Pseudobacteriovorax antillogorgiicola: one gene and its partners. The protein of the gene in region 1 interacts with the protein of each later gene in a pairwise test. Links are inferred from orthologs where the notes say so. Each region holds a gene or a part of one and is shown in the gene's direction. Other genes may lie near its edges.

What was found.
Region 2: the proteins of B9N89_RS26060 (region 1) and B9N89_RS25405 interact in binary tests that used the Escherichia coli proteins (3 or more experiments, as listed by UniProt). The link is inferred for Pseudobacteriovorax antillogorgiicola from one-to-one orthologs.
Region 3: the proteins of B9N89_RS26060 (region 1) and plsB interact in binary tests that used the Escherichia coli proteins (3 or more experiments, as listed by UniProt). The link is inferred for Pseudobacteriovorax antillogorgiicola from one-to-one orthologs.

The regions. Positions count from the first base shown.
Region 1 is NZ_FWZT01000026.1:80,043-84,433, forward strand. The notes cover bases 477-3,452. They hold B9N89_RS26060 (acyl-CoA thioesterase), read left to right. Parts: upstream 477-1,742; coding sequence 1,743-2,162; downstream 2,163-3,452. Other genes in these bases: B9N89_RS26050 (Tex family protein), read left to right, coding at 477-870; mtnP (S-methyl-5'-thioadenosine phosphorylase), read left to right, coding at 872-1,750; hppD (4-hydroxyphenylpyruvate dioxygenase), read left to right, coding at 2,193-3,233. Outside these bases: more of B9N89_RS26050, read left to right, coding at 1-476; B9N89_RS26070 (alpha/beta hydrolase family protein), read left to right, coding at 3,484-4,341.
Region 2 is NZ_FWZT01000025.1:46,197-50,386, forward strand. Bases 424-3,198 are described here. They hold B9N89_RS25405 (acyl carrier protein), read left to right. Parts: upstream 424-1,575; coding sequence 1,576-1,821; downstream 1,822-3,198. Other genes in these bases: B9N89_RS25395 (7TM diverse intracellular signaling domain-containing protein), read left to right, coding at 424-561; B9N89_RS25400 (UDP-2,3-diacylglucosamine diphosphatase), read right to left, coding at 558-1,346; rpiB (ribose 5-phosphate isomerase B), read left to right, coding at 1,980-2,426; glyA (serine hydroxymethyltransferase), read left to right, coding at 2,443-3,198. Also shown: more of B9N89_RS25395, read left to right, coding at 1-423; more of glyA, read left to right, coding at 3,199-3,705; transcriptional regulator NrdR, read left to right, coding at 3,702-4,166; B9N89_RS25425 (riboflavin synthase), read left to right, coding at 4,166-4,190. UniProt on the Escherichia coli protein: Carrier of the growing fatty acid chain in fatty acid biosynthesis.
Region 3 is NZ_FWZT01000014.1:17,231-21,776, forward strand. What follows is about bases 883-4,013. They hold plsB (glycerol-3-phosphate 1-O-acyltransferase PlsB), read left to right. Parts: upstream 883-1,282; coding sequence 1,283-3,745; downstream 3,746-4,013. Other genes in these bases: panC (pantoate--beta-alanine ligase), read left to right, coding at 883-1,280; rsgA (ribosome small subunit-dependent GTPase A), read left to right, coding at 3,746-4,013. Outside these bases: B9N89_RS17665 (helix-turn-helix domain-containing protein), read left to right, coding at 1-48; more of panC, read left to right, coding at 435-882; more of rsgA, read left to right, coding at 4,014-4,546. UniProt on the Escherichia coli protein: Catalyzes the transfer of an acyl group from acyl-ACP to glycerol-3-phosphate (G3P) to form lysophosphatidic acid (LPA). This enzyme can utilize either acyl-CoA or acyl-ACP as the fatty acyl donor.

The DNA.
Region 1 (4,391 bases):
GTTGGTGTTAACGTCAACACAGCCAGTTATAAACTATTAAGCTACGTTTCGGGTATTGGCCCAAGCCTTGCCAAGAACATCGTGACCACTCGTGATAAGCAAGGTAAGTTTTCATCCCGACATATCTTGAATGACATCACTGGCTTTGGCCCGAAGGCCTTCCAACAAGCTGCTGGTTTCTTGCGCGTTCCTGAATCCACTAGCCCTCTGGACAACTCATCAGTACACCCAGAGAGCTATGAAATCGTAGAGCAGATCGTCAACGACCAGAAAAAAGATCTAAAAGAAATTATCGGCAATCGCGCCCTCGTTGAAGCAATTCCTTTAGAGAAATACGTAACTGCCACAGTCGGGATGCCGACTCTTCAAGACATTACCGCGGAATTGATTAAGCCGGGCCGTGACCCTCGGGAAGATGGCGCACGCTTGATGTACTCCGATGATGTAACAGAGATCGAAGATCTTACCGAAGGCATGATTCTGCCGGGAACTGTCACGAATGTTACCAATTTTGGAGCCTTCGTTGACATTGGAGTTCACCAAGATGGTCTTGTGCATATCAGTGAGCTGTCTGACAAGTTCGTTGATGATCCATCTAAGGTTGTTAGCGTCGGCGACGTAGTTGAGGTTCGCGTGATCGATGTGGACACAGCACGGCGCCGTATTGGATTGAGTCGCAAGCTCCAAGGCGGCAACAAACAGCAGAGTTCTGAGCCTCGGGGTAAACTCTCGACACCATCCAAGCGCGGACCTATTCGTCCTCGCCAAGGCACGGGTCGTAATCAAAAAGGCAAAAGCAACCGCCGCTCTGAACCGCAGCGTGAGTACACGATGGAAGACTTGATGGCTAAGTTCAACCAAAGGAAGTAGCATGGCTGAATACCCTGTAAAACTAGGCGTAATCGGCGGCTCCGGAGTTTATGAGATGGAAGGGGTCGAGTTGGTCAAACAACACGACCTCGAGACTCCATTTGGCAAGCCATCCGATAAAATCATGGAAGTTCGTCTCGAAGGCAAAACAGCTTACTTCTTACCGAGGCACGGCAAGGGCCATCGCTTGACCCCAAGCGAAGTGAACTATCGTGCCAATGTCTATGCTTTAAAATCTCTTGGTGTCACTCACGTGTTAGCTGTCAGTGCAGTTGGTATCATGCAAGAGGATATCCATCCCGGAGACATGGTTGTACCTGATCAGATGTTCGACCGAACGAAGGGTCAACGGGAAGCCAGCTTCTTCGGTAACGGTGTGGTCGGTCACATAGAGTTCGCCGACCCCTTCGACCAGGAGATGCTTTCTTTGGTTGCTCAGGCGGCGAAAGCGAAAATGGGCGATAAAGTTCACACCGGTGGTGCTTATGTCTGCATCGAAGGCCCTCAGTTTTCAACACGAGCTGAGTCGCGACACTATCGCGAAACCTTAAAGCCTTCGGTGATTGGCATGACAGGTCTGCCTGAGGCTAAGCTCGTACGAGAAGCCGAGATGTGTTACGGTATGCTCGCCTTGGCCACGGACTATGACTGCTGGAAAGAAGGTGCTGATGATGTTTCTGTGGAAGCTATTCTAGCAATCCTTAAAGCCAACAGTGAAAATGCTAAAGCCATTGTAAGGCAGCTTATTAGCAAGCTTCCGGAAGTGTCTAGCTCACCGAACTTGGAAGCAGCCAAGTTTGCAATCATCACATCGCCAGATGCTATTCCAGCACAGCGCCGCGAAGAGCTTGCCTTGCTTTATGGTAAATATCTTGGCTAGGCCTATAGGAGAGCTGGTGGGGGAATCCCGATTCCCCGTCTATTATGAAGACACGGACCTTTCGGGGTTCGTGTACCACGCCAACTATCTGAAGTACTTCGAACGAGCCCGCGAGCAGATTATAGGCATATCTTTTCTAAAGTCTTTATGGGACCAAGGTGTTCACTTCGTCGTTTCAGAATGTCAGCTCAAGTATCGTTTTCCTGCCAAGCACGGTGATGAAATCATCGTCCGCACCCAAGTATCATATAGTCAGTCACCGGCACTCTATTGCCAGCAGATAGCCTATGTGAATACAGGAAAGCAGGAACAGACGGTCGTCGAGGGGCAGATAACCTTAGTCACTCTTAATGCAAAGCATAAACCCATTCGACTGCCTGAATCTGTAATTCAGGCGTTTCAAGCACATTGACCCAACTTGGGCACACAAGGAGGATTGATTATGGCAGAGAATCCTGTAGGAATTAAAGGCTTCGACTTTATCGAGTTTAGTACTCCCGAGCCTGAGAAAATGCATCAGCTCTTCCAGATCTTGGGCTTCTCACGCACCAAGCGCCACAAAGAAAAGAAGATTGATTACTATCGACAAAACGATATTCACTTCTTCCTTAACACCGAGCCCGATTCGTTTGCTGTAACGTTCACTGGTAATCATGGCCCTTGCGCCTGCTCAACTGGCTGGCGAGTTGAGAATGCTGAGAAGGCTCTTAAAGTAGCTGTGGAACGTGGCGCGAAAGCGGCAGAAAAAGTTGATCTCGAACTAGATGGTAAGCCCATCCCAGCAATTTATGGTGTTGGCGAGAGTTTGATCTACTTTGTGGAAACTCCTTGCAATGACGACGTCCTAGGAAAAATGGGCTTCGAAGATCTTGATCAGCCAGACATGGTTGAGTCAAAAGGCTTCCACTTGATAGACCATCTCACCAATAACGTTTTTGAAGGAGAGCTAGTTCCACTTGCTAACTTCTATAAAGACGTATTTGGCTTCGAAGAAGTTCGCTACTTCGATATCGAAGGTGAAGAGACTGGGCTGCTATCCTACGCACTTCGTTCTCCATGTGGAAGCTTCTGCATTCCCATCAACGAAGGCAAAGAGGAGAAATCTCAGATTAACGAGTATCTGAGAGAATACAAGGGTCAGGGCATCCAGCATATTGCATTACTAACACCCAATATCCTTAAAGCTATGGACTCAATCAAGCCAGGTGAGCTAAAAACTCTGGATATTGATGCTGAGTACTATGACGAAGTTTTCCAGCGACTTCCCAATGTGAAGGAAGATCATAAGAAGATTCGAGACTACAACCTTCTCGTCGATGGTGACAAGGAAGGCTACCTCATCCAAATCTTTACTGAGAATGTGATTGGCCCGATCTTCTTCGAGTTCATTCAACGCAACAACCACTACGGTTTTGGTGAGGGCAACTTTGGCGCTCTTTTCCGTGCCATCGAGCGGGATCAGAAGCGTCGAGGCGTTCTTTAATTCTGCCTCAGTGTAAGGCTAGCCATTAGGTAGCCCTATCACTAAAGGAAGCAAAACCTATCATAGGTTTTGCTTCCTTTAATACCTCTGGTGGGATTCCTTATTTACTCTCGCAACACAGAAATAGCCCTAATCGAGCAGGCTAATTTAGCCCTCAACAAACAAGAATAACCAGACTTTCGAATTTTTCTTCACTTCCTCTTAATCTCAATATCGATTCACCGATAGCCTCACGAAACGGAGGTAGGTAATGAAATACATTAAGGAAGATTTAGCGTTTTTCAAAAGTCTCATGAAAGATAGCTACTCGGATGTGATGTCCCAAGTGGTAGGCGAGCTTGATGAGTTCAGTGAAGTGCTTCGTTTACCCCCCTTAAGGATGATGAACTCAGTCCGGAAGTATGCAGGAGTTGACGTTCCTTTGGTCGATTCTATTATTCCTCGCCAAGCTCTATTCGCTGATGGTGATCGCATCTTAAAGGTCAAGAAGCCTGTTGACTTTAGCCGCGATGATGAGATGTGGGTCTACATCAATGGCGTCATGGTTGACATTAATATGTTAGCTATCCAGGGTCGCTGGCTCTCCAAGCTACTAGGTAAAGAGTTTCTACTTCTTCACAACCCAACTGACGGCTTGTTTCTCGACCTATTCGAATCATTTTTAGGTAGAAACGTGGGAATTGATGCTCTTCCCGTTCGTTGGATGAAGACCAGGCTGGAAAACCTCCTCGACCAATACCCCGATGCTAGGCTCAACATTGTTGCTCATTCTCAAGGCTGTATCATACTCGGTAAATGCCTACACCACATAGCTCAAGAGCGCCCTGACCAACTTGATCGGATTCATATTTTTACGTTCGCTAGCCCCAGCAAATCCATCCCCCAAGTTGCATTTGCAGAGCATTACGCAAACTCGCAGGACCTTGTCGCTCAACTGGGGGTCTTACACCCGGATGTACCCTACGAAGGTAAAATTTTTCAGAGGGCGGGACGCGGCCACTGGTTTAATACTCATTACCTCGCATCATTGATGAAGGGCGAGTTTGGTGACACGGAGCTATATCGAATTATGAGAAGAAAAAATAGACATTTACGCTGCGTATCATAGCCGAAAGCCCCCGATCCTGTGGGGCCACTCTCAAATTTACCTTCAATTTC
Region 2 (4,190 bases), on another replicon or contig:
TTCTCACAGTTCAATGACAGGATCAGTCAAGGCTATCGTGCAGATCCCTTGCAAGCCAGCGCTCATAGGGTCAAAGAGATGGGTGACGGCTTTCTGTGTACCGTAAACTTTCCTTTTTTAGCACCTGATCAATCAGCAGGAGGACCCGAGAAAGAAGCCATCTTACTTGCCAAGGATATGATAAAAATATTCCAAAGGTGCCGCCAGCGGTTTTCCCTCGAAGGCATTAGTTTTTGCACCGCCGGGCTTGCCAAGGGGGACGTGTTGAGTTTTTTTCCAAGCAGTGAACCAGTGGACTACGATCTTTTTGGAGAGGCACTCATCCTCGCCACACGCTACGAGGAGTTTGCCATGAAGCTTGGCAAATCAAGACATCTTTCGGCTGATATTTTAGCGGTGCAAAGCGAGGTCTTCGAAGCTTTGCCTTCGCAGTCTATTGACCTGGAAAAGATCGACTTGAATGAGCTGGGATTCCAAGTGAGAAATGATCCTAACGCAAAAACTTGCTACATCCTCGTCGACCATGGAGAGTCACCCGAAGCAAGCAACGCTGCATCCTAGCCTTGGTTACCGGCAAGAAGTGGTTTGGCCGGCATAAGCTGTGGCCGCTTACTGGCTTCTTGAGGCAGCCACCTATGAAAGGCCCCTTCCCGAAACACCAAAAAGTTGGGCTTATCCCAGCAGTCCACACTAAAGACACCACCCTTTCGCCCGTCGCGACGGGATTCTGCATAAGGCACATGGAAGTGCCCAAACAAACCGTAGTCGTGGGCTGTGGTTTCGAGCCATGAGTAGACCGCACCCAGTATTGCGTCGTGATTGATCGTTCGATATTCATCTTGAGAGCGCGAGATATGAGCTCCCCGAGTGGCCAACCAGTTCATGAGGGGACCGGGCACTAGACGAGCCGCACCAGTAAGCCATTGTGACTTCACAACCTTTCGGAATTTCTTATACCGTTCGTGGGAATATATCATATCGCCATGAGCCATTTTGAACCGTTCTCCGGTGCTAATTTCAAGCTCAGCTTCTCCAGAAGGGTAAAACTCTACTCCTTCCCAGCCGAAATCCTTAATCCGAAACTCATGATTGCCTTCAAGGTAGATCACACGGGTTCCAGAAGCAGCCACGGCCTCCAAAGCCGCTCCAATAGCTTCAAACCGCCTCTGAAAATAGGGATGACTGCCAAGGCAGAAATCAAAAATATCCCCAAGGAAAACAAAGTACTCGACATTCCCTTCAGCAACTTGCCTCAGAGCCTTTAGAAGCAGACGACCCTTTTCATCATAGGCAGAATGCAGATGGATATCGGATGCCACCACTAGAGATGCGTTAAAATCTGTCAAAAGTTCACTCCTACCATCGTATCCCACCAATTGTACCTACCAGAAAGCCTACATACAGTAAATTAACTTGCAAAAATCGCTTTTTTAAAGCTACCTTGATTACAAATTCACTCATATTTACCGAAAGCCTATATGCGTCTTACCCTGCAATATTTTCTTGCATTCCACCCTAGATTTTGTTTTTTTAGTCTAACATTAGGCTTACATATGCCACTTTGGAGGTTTTAGCATGTCCGCAGATATCGAAGGAAAACTTAAGCAAATCGTCGTGAACCAACTTGGTGTTGAAGAAGCAGCAGTTGTTGGTAAAGCAAAATTCATTGAAGATCTAGGTGCTGATTCCCTAGATATCGTTGAACTTGTGATGGCTATGGAAGAAGCATTTGGCATCGACATCCCAGATGAAGAAGCTGAAGGCATCCGTACCGTTGAAGATGCAGTGTCTTACGTGAAAAAAACGCAAGACCTAGCTTAGGACTCCTCCGGAAATGCTGAAGTGCTGCGGAAGCGGGAGCCCACTTCTACTTTCTTATCACCCAAGTCGTTTCCGGTTGAGCCTGGGGCAATGAGTCCCCCCTCTCTTGCCTGAGTCGATTGTCTATCTAGGGTGGATAAGGCGCAACACATATGGGTATGAAAATCGGAATCGCCTCGGACCACGGAGGGCGAGAACTGAAACATCTCGTGGTCGAGTTTCTAGACTCACAAAATATCGAAGTTCAAGATTATGGCGTAGCAAGAGATGACGCCACCTCAGTTGACTACCCAGATTATGCAGAAAAACTAGCCAAAGATGTAGCCGCCGGCAAATGCGAGCGAGGCATCCTAATTTGCGGCACAGGTATTGGCATGTCAATAGCAGCAAATAAGGTCGCCGGTATTCGTGCAACTCTCGTTTGGGATGATTTTACGGCCAAAATGTCACGCCTCCACAATAATTCTAATGTTCTTTGCCTTGGGGAAAGAGTATTAAATCATCATAGAGCCCTTGATCTGGTTCAAATCTGGCTTGAAGCCTCGTTTGAAGGCAGCCGCCACCAGCGTCGGCTCGATAAAATCTCGGCACTAGAAACTCAATAAAACAAGGGACATCGTCATGAGCAAACCCTGGCAACAACTATCGGATTACGATCCTTTGGTTTTCGACCTCATCGAGCAAGAGTTAGAGCGACAGGAAACTGGTTTGGAGCTGATCGCGTCTGAGAACTTTGCGTCCCCTCGCGTGGTTGCGGCTGCGGGCAGCATCCTCACCAATAAATACGCCGAAGGCCTTCCTGGTAAGCGCTATTATGGCGGTTGTTCCAAAGTCGATGGCATCGAGCAGATTGCCATCGATCGTGCCAAGGAAATATTCGGAGCCAAGTTTGCAAACGTACAGCCTCACTCCGGTGCTCAGGCGAATGCTGCGGTTTATCTAGCCCTTCTCAGCCCTGGCGATCGAGTATTAGGCATGGACCTATCCCATGGGGGACACCTCACTCATGGCTCCAAGGTAAACTTCTCGGGAATCAATTATGAATCCCACTTCTATGGTGTAAGCCCCGAGTCGGAACTCCTTGACTACGACGAAGTGGAGCGAATTGCCACGGAAGTCAAACCCAAAATGATTATCGCTGGAGCAAGTGCTTACCCGAGAGAGATCGATTTCGCCCGCTTTAGGCAGATCGCCGACAAAGTTGGTGCCTATCTCTTTGTGGACATGGCTCATATTGCAGGGCTTGTCGCTGCCGGTGAACACCAAAACCCAGTGCCATTCGCCCATGTCGTTTCAACAACGACTCACAAGACCCTCCGTGGACCAAGGGGCGGCCTTCTCCTATGGAATGATGAGTCCTTAAAGATTAATAAGGCGGTTTTTCCTGGAACTCAAGGCGGACCTCTTGAGCATGTGATTGCAGCCAAGGCTGTAGCCTTCAAAGAAGCCCTTGAGCCAAGCTTCAAAGATTATCAGCAAAGTGTCAAAGCCAATGCAAAAGCGCTGGCCGAAGGACTGATGGAAACCGGCCTTCGTATAGTTTCCAACGGCACCGAGAATCACCTCGTCTTGCTCGACCTTTCCAGCACAGAAGTCAGCGGAAAAGACTTGGAAGAAGCACTTGGCAAAAGCCATATCACAGTAAATAAGAACACAGTGCCTCGCGAGACTCGCAGTCCCTTCGTTACCAGCGGTATCCGCTTGGGAACAGCAGCACTCACCACGCGTGGCATGGGACCTGAAGAGATGAAGCAGATTGCTGTTTGGATTCGACGGGCCTTCGATCACGTAGGTCAGGATGACGAACTGGCAAAAATTCACAAAGAGGTTGAGGCACTGACGGCTCGATTCCCACTTTATCCGGGTTGGAGCCAAGTCAAGTGAAATGCCCGAAGTGTGACCAACGCGATACCAAGGTCCTAGAAAGCCGCATCAGCAACGAAGGGCGCAGTGTGCGCCGTCGGCGCGTTTGCACCAAGTGTCACCATCGCTTTACCACTTATGAGAAGCAAGAAGAGCTAACTCTTCAGGTGAAAAAGCGAGATGGCACCTTCGATGTTTTCAATCGCGAAAAAATCATCAGCGCCCTTTCTATGGCTTGTCGAAAGCGCAACATTTCCATCGATCAGATCGAGTCGATGGTTGCAGGTATCGAGGCCCACCTTCGCGGTAACGGCGAGCGAACGGTCACGAGCCAAAAAATTGGTGACTTGGTGATGAAAAAACTTCGCCAAACCGATCATGTGGCATATGTTCGCTTCGCCTCCATCTATAAAGACTTCAAAGATCCTGAGGAATTTTTGCGCGAGCTTAAAGATCTCAAGGACGTTAGGGAACTCACATAATGTTTACTGGACTAGTCGAGACTA
Region 3 (4,546 bases), on another replicon or contig:
ATTCGCCGCCTTGCATTTAAATCAGACAAGAGCAAAGGTATCGAATAGGCCCTCACTTTTTGCAGGGATTGTGTTGTTTCCCAAGTTTGATCTCGCCTGAAAATTGACGCTCAGACTAAAGGTTTGTCCCCAGTAGCCGAACAGAAAAATGAAGATACACTCTTCAATTACGAGAAGGACGAACCTGCTGGGGTTCATACGGAGTCGAGGGAGTGTGCAGGCCCAAGATGGGTCCCAATTGCCAAGAGGGCAGTTGCTCTTTCTCCTTACCTCTCTTTTCCCTATGTCGAATAGCCTTAGAATGCCTGTCTAAATTTTTAAACAGCTAGAATAATTAGAATTTTACTTCCTGACTTTGATTGCCTGCATTTTGGAATGCGTGTAATACTAGTGGTCTTGTGATTTATACACCGGGCCGGAGGAAAAATTTGTCCATTCGAAGCTTTATCGATCCCGTCGAGCTACGGCAGGAAATTGCAAATCTCAAGAAAGCAGGGGGGAAGATAGGGTTTGTACCAACAATGGGCGCCCTTCACCAAGGTCATCTTTCTCTTCTCCAGCAAGCGAAATCTGAGTGTGATTACGTGGTGGCGAGCATCTTTGTCAATCCCAAACAGTTTGGGCCAAACGAGGACTTCTCTAGCTATCCACGGATGATTAAGGAAGACTTGGAGAAGCTTGAAGAGCAGAACGTTGATGCTGTGTTTTTACCCAACGCAAGGGATATGTATCCCGAGGGCTTTCAAACCTATGTGGATAACGAAGAGATGTCCCAGGTGCTGTGTGGAGCAAATCGCCCAGGGCACTTTCGCGGGGTTTTGACAGTTGTGATCAAGCTTCTGAATCTCGTTAATCCAGATCTCGCCATATTCGGTAAGAAGGACTACCAGCAGCTCAAGGTGATTCAAGCGATGGCCCGAGATCTACATCTGCCGATGAGCATTGTGGGTGGTGAGATTGTGCGGGAGCCAGATGGCCTGGCGATGAGTAGCCGAAATCTTCGCCTGTCAGCAGAGGAACGGCAGCAAGCACCTCGATTGTACCAAGCTCTAGAAGGTGTTAGAGAAAGCTTCAACACAGGCAATCGCGAGCCTAAGTCCTTGCTAAGGAGCTTTCAAAAGCAAATGGAAGGGACTGGGTTTCGCTTGCAGTATGCAGAGATTCGCGACCAGGAGCACCTGGTCGAATTCACAGCTGAAATCGATAAGCCTGCAGTGCTTGCGGTGGCAGCGTTTTTAGGCTCAGTAAGGTTGATTGACAATATCGAGTTAGGAATATGAGAATGAGTTTTGTTCGGCACCAAATATCCCAGCTGTGGACCCTGTTGCTAAAGCCTATGATGCTCTGGATTGTCAGTCGTGCTAATCCGGAAACCCCCGGCAAGGAGTTCGATTCTAAGGAAGCCTTGATTGTTTATATTCTGCCGAAGAAGTCCTATCTCGATCGGATGGTGCTTGAGAACATGTGTCGCAAGCATAAGCTACCCATCCCAGAATATACCCTAGACGTGAAAAAGAAGCGCTCAGCGACCGTTGCCTTTCTATCCAATCCTGGTTTGTTCCGAAACCGTGTCACCCGTAAGTCCGGTCAGGATATCAAGACGATTGTTGAGCTTCAAAAGAAGTTTCCAGATCGCAAGATTCATTTGGTTCCTGTGTCCCCCTTCTGGGGTAAAAACCCAGGCCGTGGGGAAAATTCCATTTGGAAGCTCTTGTTTAACGATGACGAGAGTGCTGGTCGCTTGCAACGATTTTTGATCGTATTATTTCAGGGGCGCAACAATGTTGTCTATTTCTCGACGCCGTTTTCCTTTGATGATATTGCTCGTGGGGAAACTGATGTTGAGCGCCTGAGCCGTAAAACCAGGCGTGTCCTCCGGGTGCACTTCCGTAGGCAGCGCAATACAGTATTGGGCAAAGAGTTATATATCCGTGAGCAAGTGGTCACACGGGTGGCCAAGGGCAAGATGGTGCGCACCGTCATCGATCATGAAGTCAAGACCAAGTCCAGCCGCTCAACGGCACGGTCTTTAGAAACCAAAGCGCGCCGCTATACCCGAGAGCTTGCCGCAGACCAAATGTATACGATGGTCAGGGTCTTCGAGATCGTCCTCGGAAGGCTCTGGAACAAGCTCTTCGATGGCGTTGAAATCCAAAACTTGGAAAATGTGCGAACTCTCGCTGAAAAAGACTTTGAGATCGTGTATGTGCCGACTCATCGAAGTCACTTAGACTACCTCTTGACTAGCTATACCATCTACCAAAGTGGGATGCCTTCACCCCATATTGCGGCTGGGATCAATTTGAACTTCTGGCCTTTGGGGTGGTTTCTCAGGCGTGCCGGGGCATTCTTTATTCGTCGCTCATTCAAGGGTAACAGGCTCTACACTGCAGTAGTGAATGAGTATATTCACTACTTGCTGACCCATGGCTACCCGATGACTTTCTTTCCAGAAGGCGGGCGTAGCCGCACCGGTAAGCTATTGCCTCTGAAGACGGGCATGCTGGCGATGATTGTGCATAGCTTTGTCAGAAGCTCCCAACGGCCTGTAGCTTTGGTACCTGTTTATCTTGGCTACGATAAGGTGATGGAAGTTGGCAGCTATATGAGCGAACTCAGTGGTAGCAGCAAGAAAAAAGAATCGATTTTTGCGCTGCTCAAGGCCAGGAAACTCTTGCGATCTTACTATGGCAAGGCTTATGTCTCCTACGGTGAACCCATTGTGCTTTCAGAATATCTCGATCAACACCAACCTCAGTGGCGTGAAGTGGGTGACGAGGTGGAACGCCCTGACTGGCTTCCCCGTTTAGTCCAGAATCTGGGCTATGAGCTATCGGTTCGTATGAACCAGACAGCAGTGATGAGCCCCATTTCAATGGTCTCTCTCAGTTTGTTGTCGTCTTGGCAAAAGGCCTTACCCAAATCTGGAGTGCTGAGCTTTATCGATACCTTGATGGAGCTTCAGAATCATCATCCATACCATAGGAATCTCAAGTATCCGACCATGACGGCAGAGCAGGTTCTAGAGCAGGTGGGTAAGCTTAAAATGCATTCAGAGTTCAAGCACGCCGGCGGTGATGTCTTGCACTTGAGCGAAACGGAAAGCATTTTGATCTCCTACTACAGAAATAATGTGGTTCACTTGATTGCGATTCCGTCGTTGATTGCTCGGTTTTTCAAGCATCAGGAGCGTGTTCCACTTACTGAAATTGCTGAGGGGTGCTCTGAAATATATCCCTTCCTGAAGGAGGAGTTTTACCTTTCTTGGCCAGAATCTGAAGTTGTCAGCGTTGTTGAAGGGTATGCGGATGTGATGGTGAAGGTTGGGCTTCTGATGCGCGATGGTCCAGTGTTGGTAAGGCCGGTGCCGAGTTACGATCAGTCAGAAAACTTGAGCATCTTGGGTAACTCGTTGGGCCTCACCTTTGAGCGCTATACAATTACAGCAGCTCTTCTCGCGAGACATACCAAAGAGGGTTACGTGGATTCGAAGGCCTTTGAAATGCAGTGTCAAAAGATGGCGCAGAGGCTGGCGATATTGAATGGAGTTAATAATCCTGAGTTTGTTGAAAAGTCTTTTGTGGCCAAGCATGTGGCACTCCTTAAAAATAAGGGGCTTTTGAAACCCCAGGAAGACGGTAAGCTTCTCATCGATCCAAAAGTTTCTACTTTGGCTAGAAACGCGATGAAGCTGCTTAGCTACGATGCTCGGCATAGCATCGATCGTATTTTTGCAGGAAAGTAGATGGCACGTTGGAAATATAATAAAAATCGCGACGACGAGTACTTTCGCTATGACAAGATTCGCCGTGGCAAAGATAAGCGGAAGAAGAAGCAAGACGGCGAAGAAAAGTTCGTTCTCGACGAAGTGCAGTGGAAAAAGGAAGATGGTTGGTTCCGAGCCCGAGTGGTCGAGGTCCAGAAGCGATATGCCTTCGTTGCTCCTCAAGATGATGATGGCACGATTGATACCAAAGATGTTTGGTTGGGCACCGTCGCGAGAAAGTATCTTCAATCGAAGCGTATGGAACGCAACTCAGTTGCTGTAGGGGACGTTGTTCTGTGTCGCCCAACCGATGATCGAGAAGCTGATATCGAGACTGATATTCCCTGCTGTGTGATTGTAAACCTCGCTCCCCGGCATTCAGAAATCTCTCGCCGTGATCCTACCTCTCAAGAACGAAGTCATGTATTGGCAAGCAATGTGGATCAACTGCTCGTAGTTGCTAGTTATCAGTCCCCCCTTGTGAAATGGGGCTTGGTTGATCGCTACCTCGTGCTAGCTGAAGAGCAAGGAATCGAGCCGATCATCGTTCTCAATAAAGAGGACCTTTTAAAAGAAGAGTCTGAGGAATTTCGGCAACGGTGTCGGGAAGAAATCGAAACCTACCGGCGGTTGGGCTACCGGATCTTTTCCCTTTCCGTGCTTACTAATTCTAAAGACCCTGCCATCACGGAGATTGGTGAGTTAATGAAGGATAAGGTGACGATCTTGAGCGGCCATTCCGGGGTTGGAAAGTCTTCCCTAGTAAATATGTATCGGCCG